3 regions of the Tumebacillus sp. BK434 genome follow, and region 3 is predicted to be linked to each of the others. Evidence: riboswitches for the same ligand, from Rfam matches in the RefSeq annotation. Region 3 holds a riboswitch; each other region holds the start of a gene.
What was found. Region 3 has a riboswitch for cobalamin ahead of EV586_RS18180 (energy-coupling factor ABC transporter permease). Riboswitches for the same ligand answer to the same signal wherever they lie in the genome.

Region 1 (3,569 bases), on a different contig from region 3:
AAACCGAACACGGGTGAAGGTTCGAAGCCGCAACCGGCACCGGGAGGAACGCTGCCGCAAACGGGTGAAGAGCCGCCGATGCTGCCGTGGGTCGGGCTGGCCTTGTGCCTGCTGGCCGGCGGAGCGCTGCTCTACCGCAAATACGCGTAACGAGAATCGCTGCTTCTTCGTTTTCTGCGAAGAAGCAGCTTTTTTATGATATACTTGCTCTTATGACCAACTACTAACTCGGAGGGATTCCTTCATCATGTCCACACTCACAGGCAAAACAGCACTCATCACCGGCGGTTCTCGCGGCATCGGCAAAGCGATCGCGCTGAAACTGGCCAGCGAAGGCGCTGATATCGTGATCAACTTTTTCCGCAACCGCAAGCCGGCCGAAGAGACCCAGGCGCTGATCCAGAGCATGGGCCGCAAATGCCACATCATCAAAGCAAACGTCGGCGACCTCGACAAGATCCACCTGCTCTTCGACGAGATCAAAGAGACGATGGGCGGCCTCGACATCCTGATCTCCAACGCCGCATCGGGCGTGCAGCTCCCGGCGATGGAAGTGGAAGAAAAGCATTGGGACTGGACGCTGAACATCAATGCCAAAGCCCTCCTGTTCCTCGCCCAGCAAGCGGTGCCGCTGATGGAAGCGCGCGGCGGCGGCTCGATCGTGGCGATCTCTTCGCTCGGCTCGCGTTTTGCTCTGAAAAACTACACGGCGGTCGGCACGTCGAAAGCGGCGCTGGAATCGTTGACCCGTTACCTTGGCGCAGAATTGGCGGCGAAAAACATCATCGTCAACGCCGTCTCCGGCGCGGCGGTCGACACCGACGCCCTGACCCATTTCCCCAACCGCGACGAGATGATCAGCGATGCGATCACCCGCACGCCGGCCGGTCGCATGGTCACACCGGAAGACATCGCCAACTCGGTGCATTTCCTCTGCACGGAGCAGTCGCGAATGATCGTCGGCCAAACGCTGATCATCGACGGCGGCTATTCGCTGATCGGCTGAGGTACATTTGACCTGCACCCCGTACTCGGCTAAACTGAAACCAAGAAAGCTACCTACGAGGTGATTCTCATGCTTACCGAAGCACTTTTCCGTTCCAACGAATTTATGGTCATCCAGGCGGCGGTCGCAGCGGCTAACTTTGCCATCGGCGCGTTTACCATCGAGAAGCAAGGGCAGGAAGCGCTCGGCGACACCGAGCGGGCCGCTCGCATGCAAGGCGCGATCGACAAGGCGAAAGCGGACCGCAAGTTCGCATTGTCCCTGTTTGACACCCATCTGCGCGGCGAGTTCAACACCGAAGAAGATTTTAAAAAAGTCCTCGACATGGTGCACAACTACAATTCGCTGATCGACCATTCTCTGATCAACTCCCGCGCGGCCTTCCTGCCGCTCGGAGCTGTGCCGGAGATGCGCAAAGACCGCTTTGAGGAACAGTAAGACCGGCCTGCGGGCTGGTCTTTTCTCTTGTCTAGCAACGGGCGAAATGATAAACTACCACTGTAGTTAGAAGAGAAGGGAAAGTGGTGCAAATCCACTGCAGCCCCCGCTACTGTAAACGGCGACGCACTCACAGATGCCATTGTCCGGGTGACGGATGAGAAGGTGTGAGCACGCGGCAGACCCGTCAGCCAGGAAACCTGCTTCTAACAAGTCCCTTGGTGCTTTCGGCGGGAAGGTACAGGAACCAGGCTATTTTTTGCATGGATTGTGATGCCCAAATACCCTGCTCCTACGACACCGTCAACTCCCGGCCCCCAAGGGCGGGAGTTTTTATTTTTTCGATCCCGAAAGGAGATTATGAAGATGAAAAAACGTATCGCGAGCCTGTTGCTCGCGACCGTCTTGCTCGCCCCGCAAGCATCCGTATTTGCGGCGGACGATACTGCGACGGTAAAAGTCCGCCTGGCCGGCCTCAATGGCGACCACAAGGAAGTTCTCTTGAATGTGGGCCAGTCCTCTTTTAAAAACAACGTCGGTGAAGTGATCACCATGCAACAGCCGACCGCGATGGGCGCGTTGATGAAGCTGCTCGCTCAAGACGGCACAACCTACGAAGCGAAAACGCTTTCATTTGGCTCTTATATCACCAAGGTTGGCAAGCTCGCCGAAAAAGAGCTCAACGCCAACTCCGGCTGGTCGGTCTGGGTCAACGGCAAGCCGCCGGGCGTTGCTGCCGAAACGTTTGAACTCAAAGACGGCGACGAAGTGGTCTGGGGCTATTATGACTACACGCAGACCCTGTTCCCGGAAGTCAGCTTCTCGACCAAGTCCCCGACCGTCGGCACTCCGTTCACCGTAAACGTCACGGCGGAGCAGACCACCTATGACGCAGAGTGGAACCCGATCATCTCCACCGTCAAGATCGACAAAGCGGACGTGCGGACTGCATCTAATGGCAGCAAGCTCACCGAGACCAACGCAGAAGGCACGGCGACGCTGCAAGCGGATCAGGCCGGTCTGCTGCAGCTCTACATCGACAAGACGGACAGCGTGACCGGCGTGCCGCAGTTGTTGCGCACCGGCACCTTGAACCTGCTCGTCGGCAACCCGAACGCATTGTTCGACGATCTCGGCAGCTTCAAGTGGGCGGAATCTTCGATTCTCGACCTGGCGAAAAAAGGCGTGGTCAGCGGCAACGGCAACGGTCAATACGAGCCGAAGCGCGCCGTGCTCCGCTCCGAGCTGGCAAAGATCCTTGCGCTGGCAGAAGGCGACCTGAACTTTGGCGGCACGAAGTCGTTCTCCGATGTCAAAGCGACGAACGGCTACAAGACGTTTATCGAAACGGTGGTCGAGCGCGGCTTGATGAGCGGCGACAAAGCGGGCACCTTCCGTCCGAACTCCGGCCTGACCCGCGAAGAGCTGGCGGTCGTCCTCGTCAACTTCTCCGGCGTCGAGCTCTCGAACACCAAGAACCTGCTGCCGTTCTACGACCGGAACAGCATCAGCGGCTGGGCACAGCCGTACGTGAAGACGGCGGTCGATAAAGGGCTGCTGGCAGGAGACGCGGAAAACACCTTCCGTCCGCATGACGTCGCATCCCGCGCGGAAGTGGCGACGGCGATCGTCAATGTCATCAACAAACAAAGCAAATAGTACGCTGTACGGGAGAGGCTCAAGATGTTGAGCCTCCCCGCTTTTTACAACGGTACGAACGGAACAGGAGGAACAGGCACCATGAAGCTCACTACACGCCTTGGACTTTTTCTTGCGCTTGCCTTCTTGGTTACCGCTTGCGGCAGCGCAGACGAATCGAAGCAACCAGAATCCGAGCTGCCGGAACAGGTCGTGCAGCTCCCGGAGCAGGAAATGCTCCCCAAGAAAGCGGAACAAACAGGCCAAGCCGAGGAGAAACAGCCTGCCGACCGGAAAGACGACGCCAAAGAGCCGTCAACCGCGCAGGGCGCAGAAAAACAACCGGAGCAGCCAAACACCGCCACCCCGTCCGTGAAGCCGGGGGCGAACCCGCCAGCGCCTGCTGCAGGGACGCCGTCCGGCGGCGGCAAGACGGGCACCGGCGGTACGGCCGGCACGGGAAGCGGGGCGGGAACCGCCAAGCCGG
Region 2 (3,569 bases), on a different contig from region 3:
TGTCCAGCGCCTTCGCATGCACCCCGATCGGCTTGCCGTAGGAGAAGCCGACGTGCGGGTAGCGCTCTTTCGCTTCGTCGATCTCATGCGGGATGTGCAGCTTGGAGTGGCCGGCGCCAAACAGAATCACCGGCACCAGCGTCACATGCTCCGCCCCGCGGGCGACGCAGTTGTTGATGCCGTGCGGGATGCTCGGGGCGGCAAATTCGAGAAAGCAGGTTTCGACGATCGGGAACTCGCGGTCGAGCTCCGCCTCGACACGTTTGGCGAAAGCGAGCAGTTCCTCGTTGCCCTCCGGGTCGCGGCTGCCGTGTCCGACCAGCAGAATCGCATGTTTCATCAGCTTCATCCTCCTAGTCTCCGCAGACCGTATCGACGGTGACTGCGGGTACGTGTTCGTTGTGGTGGTAGCCGGCGACTGCGCCGATCCGTTTGAAAAACTTGTGGAAGCGCTCGTCAGGATGGCCTTTTTCCTTGTATTCGGCCAGCACGCGACCGACCGTGTCGACCAGCTCGTCGGCCGGAATTCCTTCTGCGACCGGCTGCGCGGCATGCGCGTTGCGGCCGATCGTCTTGCCGCCGAGGAAGAGGTCGAATTTGCCCCGGCGGTAGATGACGGCGATGTCTTCATGCGCCGAGCCGTAGCAGGCCATCGCACAGCCTGCGAAGCCGATCTTCAGCTCTTTGGGCACCGCCAGTCCGGCAAAGCGGGCGGCGATCTCCTCGGCCTCGGCGATCGACTGCGTTTTTTCGCCGTTGCAGAAGTCGCACGCTTTCACCTGCACCACGTCGCCGATCGGCTGCACGAGCAGCCCGGCCGCTTCCAGCTGGGAGACGACCTGGTCGGGCTCCTTGGTCAGCACGCGGAGCAGCACGTAGTGGTGCGGGGTGTATTCGATCTCGCCTTCGTCGCCCGCTGCGGCCATGAGGGCGGTCAGCTGTTTCGCGGTCAGCTTTTTGTTGCCGACGCCCGGCGAGACGGCGATTTCGAGGATCGCCGGCATGGTGTCGTACGGATTCGAGACGGGAGCATCCACCGCCTTCGTATTCACCACGCCGCGTTCGGCGAGCAGGGTCACCGCTTGCATCGCCAGTTCGAGCGAGTTGCTTCCCGATGCTTCCTGTTTCAAAACGGAAGACTGACGCTCCGAAAGGCCGCCGTGAAGCGCCCAAGGCTCGTGTTCTTCTTTCAGGCGCTCGTTCGCTTTGATCGGCTGCTCGGCTTTGTCGAGCGTGTATTTGCGCTGGTAGCCGCGCGGGGTGATCATTTTGCCGTCATAGACGAAGGTCGAGGTGTTGCCGATGATCACCGTGGTCAGCATCCCGATGTCATGCTCGAGCATCTCGCCAAGCGTGGTCAGCACGACCGACTGGCGGTCGCGGTAGGCGCTCTTCACGAGACCGACCGGCGTGTCGGCCGAGCGGTAGTTGAGCAGGATCTGCTGCGCCTCGACGATCTGGCGCGTGCGCTTGCCGGAGCGCGGGTTGTAGAGGGCGACGATAAAATCCCCCATGCCCGCCGCTTCGATCCGGCGTGCGATCAGCTCCCACGGCGTCAGGTGGTCACTGAGCGAGATCGTGCAGGCGTCGTGCATCACCGGCGCGCCGAGCAGAGACGCGCAGGAGTTGATCGCCGAGATGCCCGGGATCACTTCCACCTCCACGCCGTCCGCTTCCCGCCAGCCCTTTTGCACCAGCACTTCGTAGACGAGTCCGGCCATGCCGTACACCCCGGCGTCGCCGGAGGAGATCACGGCGACCTTTTTCCCGAGCTCCGCCTGGCGCACCGCTTCGATCGCCCGGCTGACCTCTTCCGTCATGCCCGTGCGGACGATCTCCTGATCGGTCAAAAGCCCGCGGATCAGATCGACGTACGTGTTGTACCCGATGATCACATCCGACTCCTGAAGCGCTTCCCGCGCCCGCTCTGTGATGTGTTGAAAACTCCCCGGCCCAAAGCCGATGATCAGCAGCTTCCCGCGCATCTCCTTCACTCCTTGTCAGCAAAAATGGCAAATAAAAAACGCCTTCTCAAAAGAGAAGGCGTCAGATGTCTACATGGGTAAACGCAGAAAAAACGTCCATGACAAACCAATCGACCATCCCTCTTATATCCCCGTAAGAAGGTATGGAAAACATGACAGGCAGGTCTCCTGACTTATGGATCATCACATCCTCTGCCTTCCCATTTGACACAGTGGCATGTTAGAGGATGCTCCCCAAATACAGTGGCGGGACCGTGCCGGACTTACACCGGCTTCCCTATTAAGCTCTTGCGAGCACCTGAACGTTATCCTATGCAGTTATCGAACGATTCAAAGTATAGGTGAAAAATCAAGGCTTGTCGAGACCCAAATCCGCAAATGTTGCCATCTCCGCGACCAGACGGCACGACGCTTCGAGCAGCGGCATCGCCAGCACCGCGCCCGTCCCTTCGCCGAGCCGCATCTCCAAGGTCAGCAGAGGCTGCAGGCCCATCTCCTGCAGCAAGACGAGATGGGCCGGCTCCTGCGACAGATGCGAGGCGAACAGCACTTCTTTCACCCGCTCCTCGATTCGGACCGCCACCAGCGCCGCCGCCGCTGCGATCACTCCGTCGACGAGCACCGCGATCCGCCGCTCCCACGCCCCGAGGACGACGCCGACCAGCCCGGCGATCTCAAGGCCGCCCAATTTGGCCAGCACGTCCAGCGGGTCGCTCGCATCCGGCCGGTTCACTTCGATCGCACGCTCGATGACGCGCGCTTTGTGCAGAACTTTCTCCTCATCGATGCCCGTCCCCTTCCCGACGAGCGGCAGCAGCGGAGTGTTGACCAAAACGGCAGCCAGCGCCGCGCTCGGCGTCGTATTGCCGATCCCCATCTCCCCGAGCGCGACCACCTGCACGCCTTGTGCGTACAACTCTTCCACCGTCGCCACGCCGACGGCGATCGCCAGCTCCGCTTCCTCGCGAGTCATCGCGGGTCCTTTGGCAAAATTGGCCGTGCCCTTGCGCACTTTGCGGGACAGCACGCCCGGCACCTCTCCCTCAACACGGCTGCCGACATCGACGACCCGCACCGCGCAGTTCATCTGCCGGGCCAAGACGTTGACCGCCGCCTTGCCGTTCACGAAATTCTGCATCATCAGCCCCGTCACTTCCGCCGGGAACGCGCTGACCCCTTCCTCCGTCACACCGTGGTCTCCGCACATGACGACGACGGCGCGCTTGTCCACGGTCGGGAACACCGTGCCCTGCAGGCCGGCCAGCCGAATCCCGATCTCCTCCAGCTTCCCGAGGCTCCCCGGCGGTTTCGTCAAAAAGTCCCAACGCTCTTTTGCCGCTTGCATCATCTCGCATCATCCCTTCTGTGGCTATAAAAAAACCAAGCCTGTGCAGGCTTGGCGCATGGTTCAATTTTCTAGCAAACAGACTACGGCAACTTTTGAAAAAAATCAATACGGAAAATCAATACTCAATGCCAAAAACGGCCGGGATGCCGTCCTCGTAATAATGCTTCACCGGGCTCATCTCCGTCACCAGATCGGCAAGTTCAATCACTTCCGGCTTGGCGCTGCGCCCCGTGATC
Region 3 (3,569 bases):
CGCTGCCCTGCGGCTTGACCGTCATCGACACGCCGGGGCACACGCCCGGCCATCTCTCGCTCTACCACGCGCCGAGCAAGACGCTGATCGCAGCCGACGCTCTGGTTGTGGAGGCGGGCCAACTGAATGGGCCGTCGCCGCTCTTCACGCTGGACATGGAGACGGCGATACGCTCCCTGCAGCAATTCCTCCCCTTCGACATCGACACGGTGATCTGCTACCACGGCGGCGCCTATACTGAACAAGCCAAACAGCGTCTTGCTGAACTGGCTGGTGTATAATCAAGTTGTACTTAACTTGGAAATAGGGAGCGATCCAGATGAGCACTCTCACGTACTCCATATCGACCGCCATCCTCTGGGGCGAACTGGTCAAAAGCGCGTACAGCACCTATGAACTCGACACCAAAAACACCAACCCGCCTGCAGCGGTCGACCTTCCCGCCGGCTGGCAAGTCGTCGCCAACCTGCAAAGCGACCCCGTTGCGGGCATTTTCTCCGAGATCCAATTCATCGGCTTCCTCGTGCAGTCCACCGCCGATGCCGGCCAGTACGGAATCGTCTTCCGCGGCACCGAAGGCGTGATGGACTGGCTGGCCGACTTTGAGGCGCGCCATGTCGAGTTCACCGATGTGCCGAACGGCGGGCGCACCGAGTCCGGGTTTACCGAAATGTTCCGCTCATTGAAAGCGGTCAAGCCGGGCGATACGGCGCTGCAAACGCTGGACGAGTTCTTGAAAACGCTGCCCGGCGACACGACGATCACCGTCAGCGGGCACAGCCTCGGCGGTGCGATCGCCAACCTGACCGCGATCTGGATCGCCGCCAAACATGCCAGCTTCCCGCTGGAGCTGTACTCGTTCGCCGCGCCGATGACCGGCGATGCGACGTTTGCCGCGACGTTCAACCTGCTCGTGCCCAACAGCTTCCGCATCTTCAACAAGCCGGACATCGTGCCTACCGTGCCGTTCCACCAGCTCGGATACGATCAGGTCAACAGCGGGTACGAAGTGAACTCGCTCGACTACCCCAACCTGCCGCGCAACATCCTCGGCTACCACGCGATGGATACGTATCTGTACCTGCTGCAACAAGAATTGCAAAAGTAGGCAGGAGACCCGTCGGCAACTGCGAATAGTATAAAACGGACAAGTAAATATCGTGAGCAAACAGGTGCCTTTGCGAAAGCAAGGGGTAACAGGGAATCGGGTGCAAATCCCGAGCGGTCCCGCCACTGTATATGGGGAGTTCTCATTCCGGAAGCCACTCGGTCTCAGATCGGGGAAGGCGAATGAGCATGATGATCCTAAGCCAGGAGACCTACCTCGTTTGTTACACCCATCAACCCTTCGCGGAAAGGAGCGGTGTACGTATCGGAGCCACAACACAATGTGTTGTCGTTTTCTTTTGCGTGCAGAGACCAATCCACGTTCGCTGGATTGGTCTTTTTTAGGTTTTCACACGATCGGAGGCTAAATGAATCAACATGAAACTGCGCACTTGTATCCCGGTGCTGGTCACGTTTGCCTTGACCTTGTACCTCTATCTGAACTCTGCTGAATCCGCCTATGCCATGCACATCATGGAAGGCTTCCTCTCGCCGGGCTGGTCCCTGTTCTGGTGGGCGGTGTTCCTGCCGTTCTTCGTACTGGGCCTGCGCGCGCTGGTCAAGATCACCAAAGAAGCGCCCCAGTTGAAACTGATGCTCGGGCTGGCCGGCGCGTTTACATTTGTCCTGTCCGCGCTGAAGCTGCCGTCCGTGACGGGCAGTTCCTCCCACCCGACCGGCGTCGGGCTTGGCACGGTGATGTTCGGTCCGCTCCCGATGAGCGTGATCGGGTCGATCGTCCTGCTGTTCCAAGCGGTGCTCCTCGCGCACGGCGGCTTGACCACGCTTGGCGCCAACGCCTTTTCGATGGCGGTCGTCGGCCCGTTTGTCGGCTATTTCTTCTTCAAGCTGGTGCTGAAAGCGACCGGGAAGCTCAAGCTCGCCATCTTCGCGGCTGCGATGCTGGCCGACCTCTCGACCTATGTGATGACGTCGATCCAACTGGCGCTCGCCTTCCCGTCGGAAGCTGGCGGATTCGCAGCTTCTCTGGCCAAATTCGCCGGCATCTTTGCGGTGACGCAGATCCCGCTGGCGATCAGCGAAGGCCTGCTCACCGTGCTGGTCTGGAACTGGCTGCAATCGTTCAACTCGGAGGAGCTGTCCCTGCTGAAACGCACCATGAAAGGAGTTGCCCGCTGATGCAAAACCGTACGAAAAACATCCTGATGCTCGCCGCGGTCGTCTTGCTCGCCCTGCTTCCGCTCGTGCTGATCGAAGCGGAGTTTGGCGGCGCGGACGGCGCGGCAGAAGAGATGATCCTCACCATCGACCCGTCCTATGAGCCGTGGTTCAACGCGCTCGTCGAACTGCCCGGCGAGACGGAGAGCATGCTGTTCGCACTGCAAGCCGCGCTCGGCGCCGGATTTATCGGCTATGCGGCGGGCGTGTTACGAAGCAAGTCTGCCAAAACGAATTCCCAATGATCAAACGGATCGACACCCTGTCGTACACCAACGCGTTCCGCTCCGTTTCCCCCGGCTGGAAATGCGGCTTTGCCGTTCTGCTGTTCGCCTTGTCCTCGCTGGCCCACCCGCCGGTGCAGCTCCTGATCGCGCTGTGGCTGTTGGTGTGGGTCGTCCGCTATGCCGGGATCTCGCTTCGGCATTATCTGCTCCTCGTCGGCGCGGCCGGGCTGTTTTTCATCCTCAGCCTGCCTGCGCTCCTGCTGGAGTTCGGCCCGGTCGGCAGTGCGACGCCGCGCCTGTTCGACGCGGAGCTGTTCGGCGGATACGAAATGTTTGTGCCGTCAGCAGCCCTCGAACGCGCCGGAACGATTTTGACCCGGGTGCTCGCCTGCTTGTCCACCATGTTGTTCCTGATCCTGACCACTCCGCTCCCGGAGCTGCTGCAGGTGCTCAAACGCCTGCGCATGCCGCAGCTGGTGCTGGAGCTGATGCTGATCACCTACCGCTTTCTGTTCCTGCTCGCCGACATCGCCGAGGACATGACCACCGCGCAGCGGGCGCGCGGCGGGTATGCCGGAGCGGGCGGCGCGTTGCGGGACACCGCCCGGCTGGTCGTGCGGCTGTTTCAAAAAGCGATGCAGCAATCGGCCAAACTGTCGCACGGCCTCGTCGCGCGGGGGTTTGCCGACGAAATCCCGTTCGCCCCGCCCCGTGCCCAGCCCGTCCCCAGGCGCTATCTGGCGGAGAGTGCGGGCGGGCTGCTGGTGCTGGCCGGGCTGGAATTCTTGATTCGCTGGAGGGACTTGTTGTGAGCACACTTTTGGAGACGAAAGATCTCCGCTATACCTACCCCGGAACCCGTCAACCGGCGCTGCGGGACTTGAGCATCTCGATCCCGGCCGGAAAAAAAACGGTGATCTGCGGCCAAAACGGCTCCGGCAAATCATCGTTTTTTCTGCAAGCGATCGGCATCGCCCGCCCGCAGTCCGGAGAGGTGCGCTGGAACGGTGCGCCGCTGTCCTACCGCTCCAAAGACCTGCAACAGCTGCGGCAGGA

Region 1: linked by a shared signal. The riboswitch ahead of EV586_RS14545 (S-layer homology domain-containing protein) and the one ahead of EV586_RS18180 (energy-coupling factor ABC transporter permease) in region 3 are both predicted to bind cobalamin.
Region 2: linked by a shared signal. The riboswitch ahead of cobJ (precorrin-3B C(17)-methyltransferase) and the one ahead of EV586_RS18180 (energy-coupling factor ABC transporter permease) in region 3 are both predicted to bind cobalamin.

The regions. Positions count from the first base shown of each region.
Region 1 covers NZ_SLXS01000005.1:172,317-175,885, reverse strand. Annotated here, with positions in the region: gene EV586_RS14560 (SdrD B-like domain-containing protein) at 1-150, shown strand, start outside; gene fabL (enoyl-[acyl-carrier-protein] reductase FabL) at 248-1,006, shown strand; gene EV586_RS14550 (hypothetical protein) at 1,076-1,444, shown strand; cobalamin riboswitch at 1,475-1,665, shown strand; gene EV586_RS14545 (S-layer homology domain-containing protein) at 1,811-3,103, shown strand; gene EV586_RS14540 (DUF4430 domain-containing protein) at 3,185-3,569, shown strand, end outside.
Region 2 covers NZ_SLXS01000003.1:440,740-444,308, forward strand. Annotated here, with positions in the region: gene EV586_RS10395 (sirohydrochlorin chelatase) at 1-340, opposite strand, end outside; gene cobJ (precorrin-3B C(17)-methyltransferase) at 354-1,985, opposite strand; cobalamin riboswitch at 2,127-2,302, opposite strand; gene cobT (nicotinate-nucleotide--dimethylbenzimidazole phosphoribosyltransferase) at 2,335-3,333, opposite strand; gene cobO (cob(I)yrinic acid a,c-diamide adenosyltransferase) at 3,449-3,569, opposite strand, start outside.
Region 3 covers NZ_SLXS01000009.1:105,291-108,859, reverse strand. Annotated here, with positions in the region: gene EV586_RS18190 (MBL fold metallo-hydrolase) at 1-281, shown strand, start outside; gene EV586_RS18185 (lipase family protein) at 320-1,108, shown strand; cobalamin riboswitch at 1,154-1,341, shown strand; gene EV586_RS18180 (energy-coupling factor ABC transporter permease) at 1,486-2,247, shown strand; gene EV586_RS18175 (energy-coupling factor ABC transporter substrate-binding protein) at 2,247-2,531, shown strand; gene cbiQ (cobalt ECF transporter T component CbiQ) at 2,528-3,325, shown strand; gene EV586_RS18165 (energy-coupling factor ABC transporter ATP-binding protein) at 3,322-3,569, shown strand, end outside.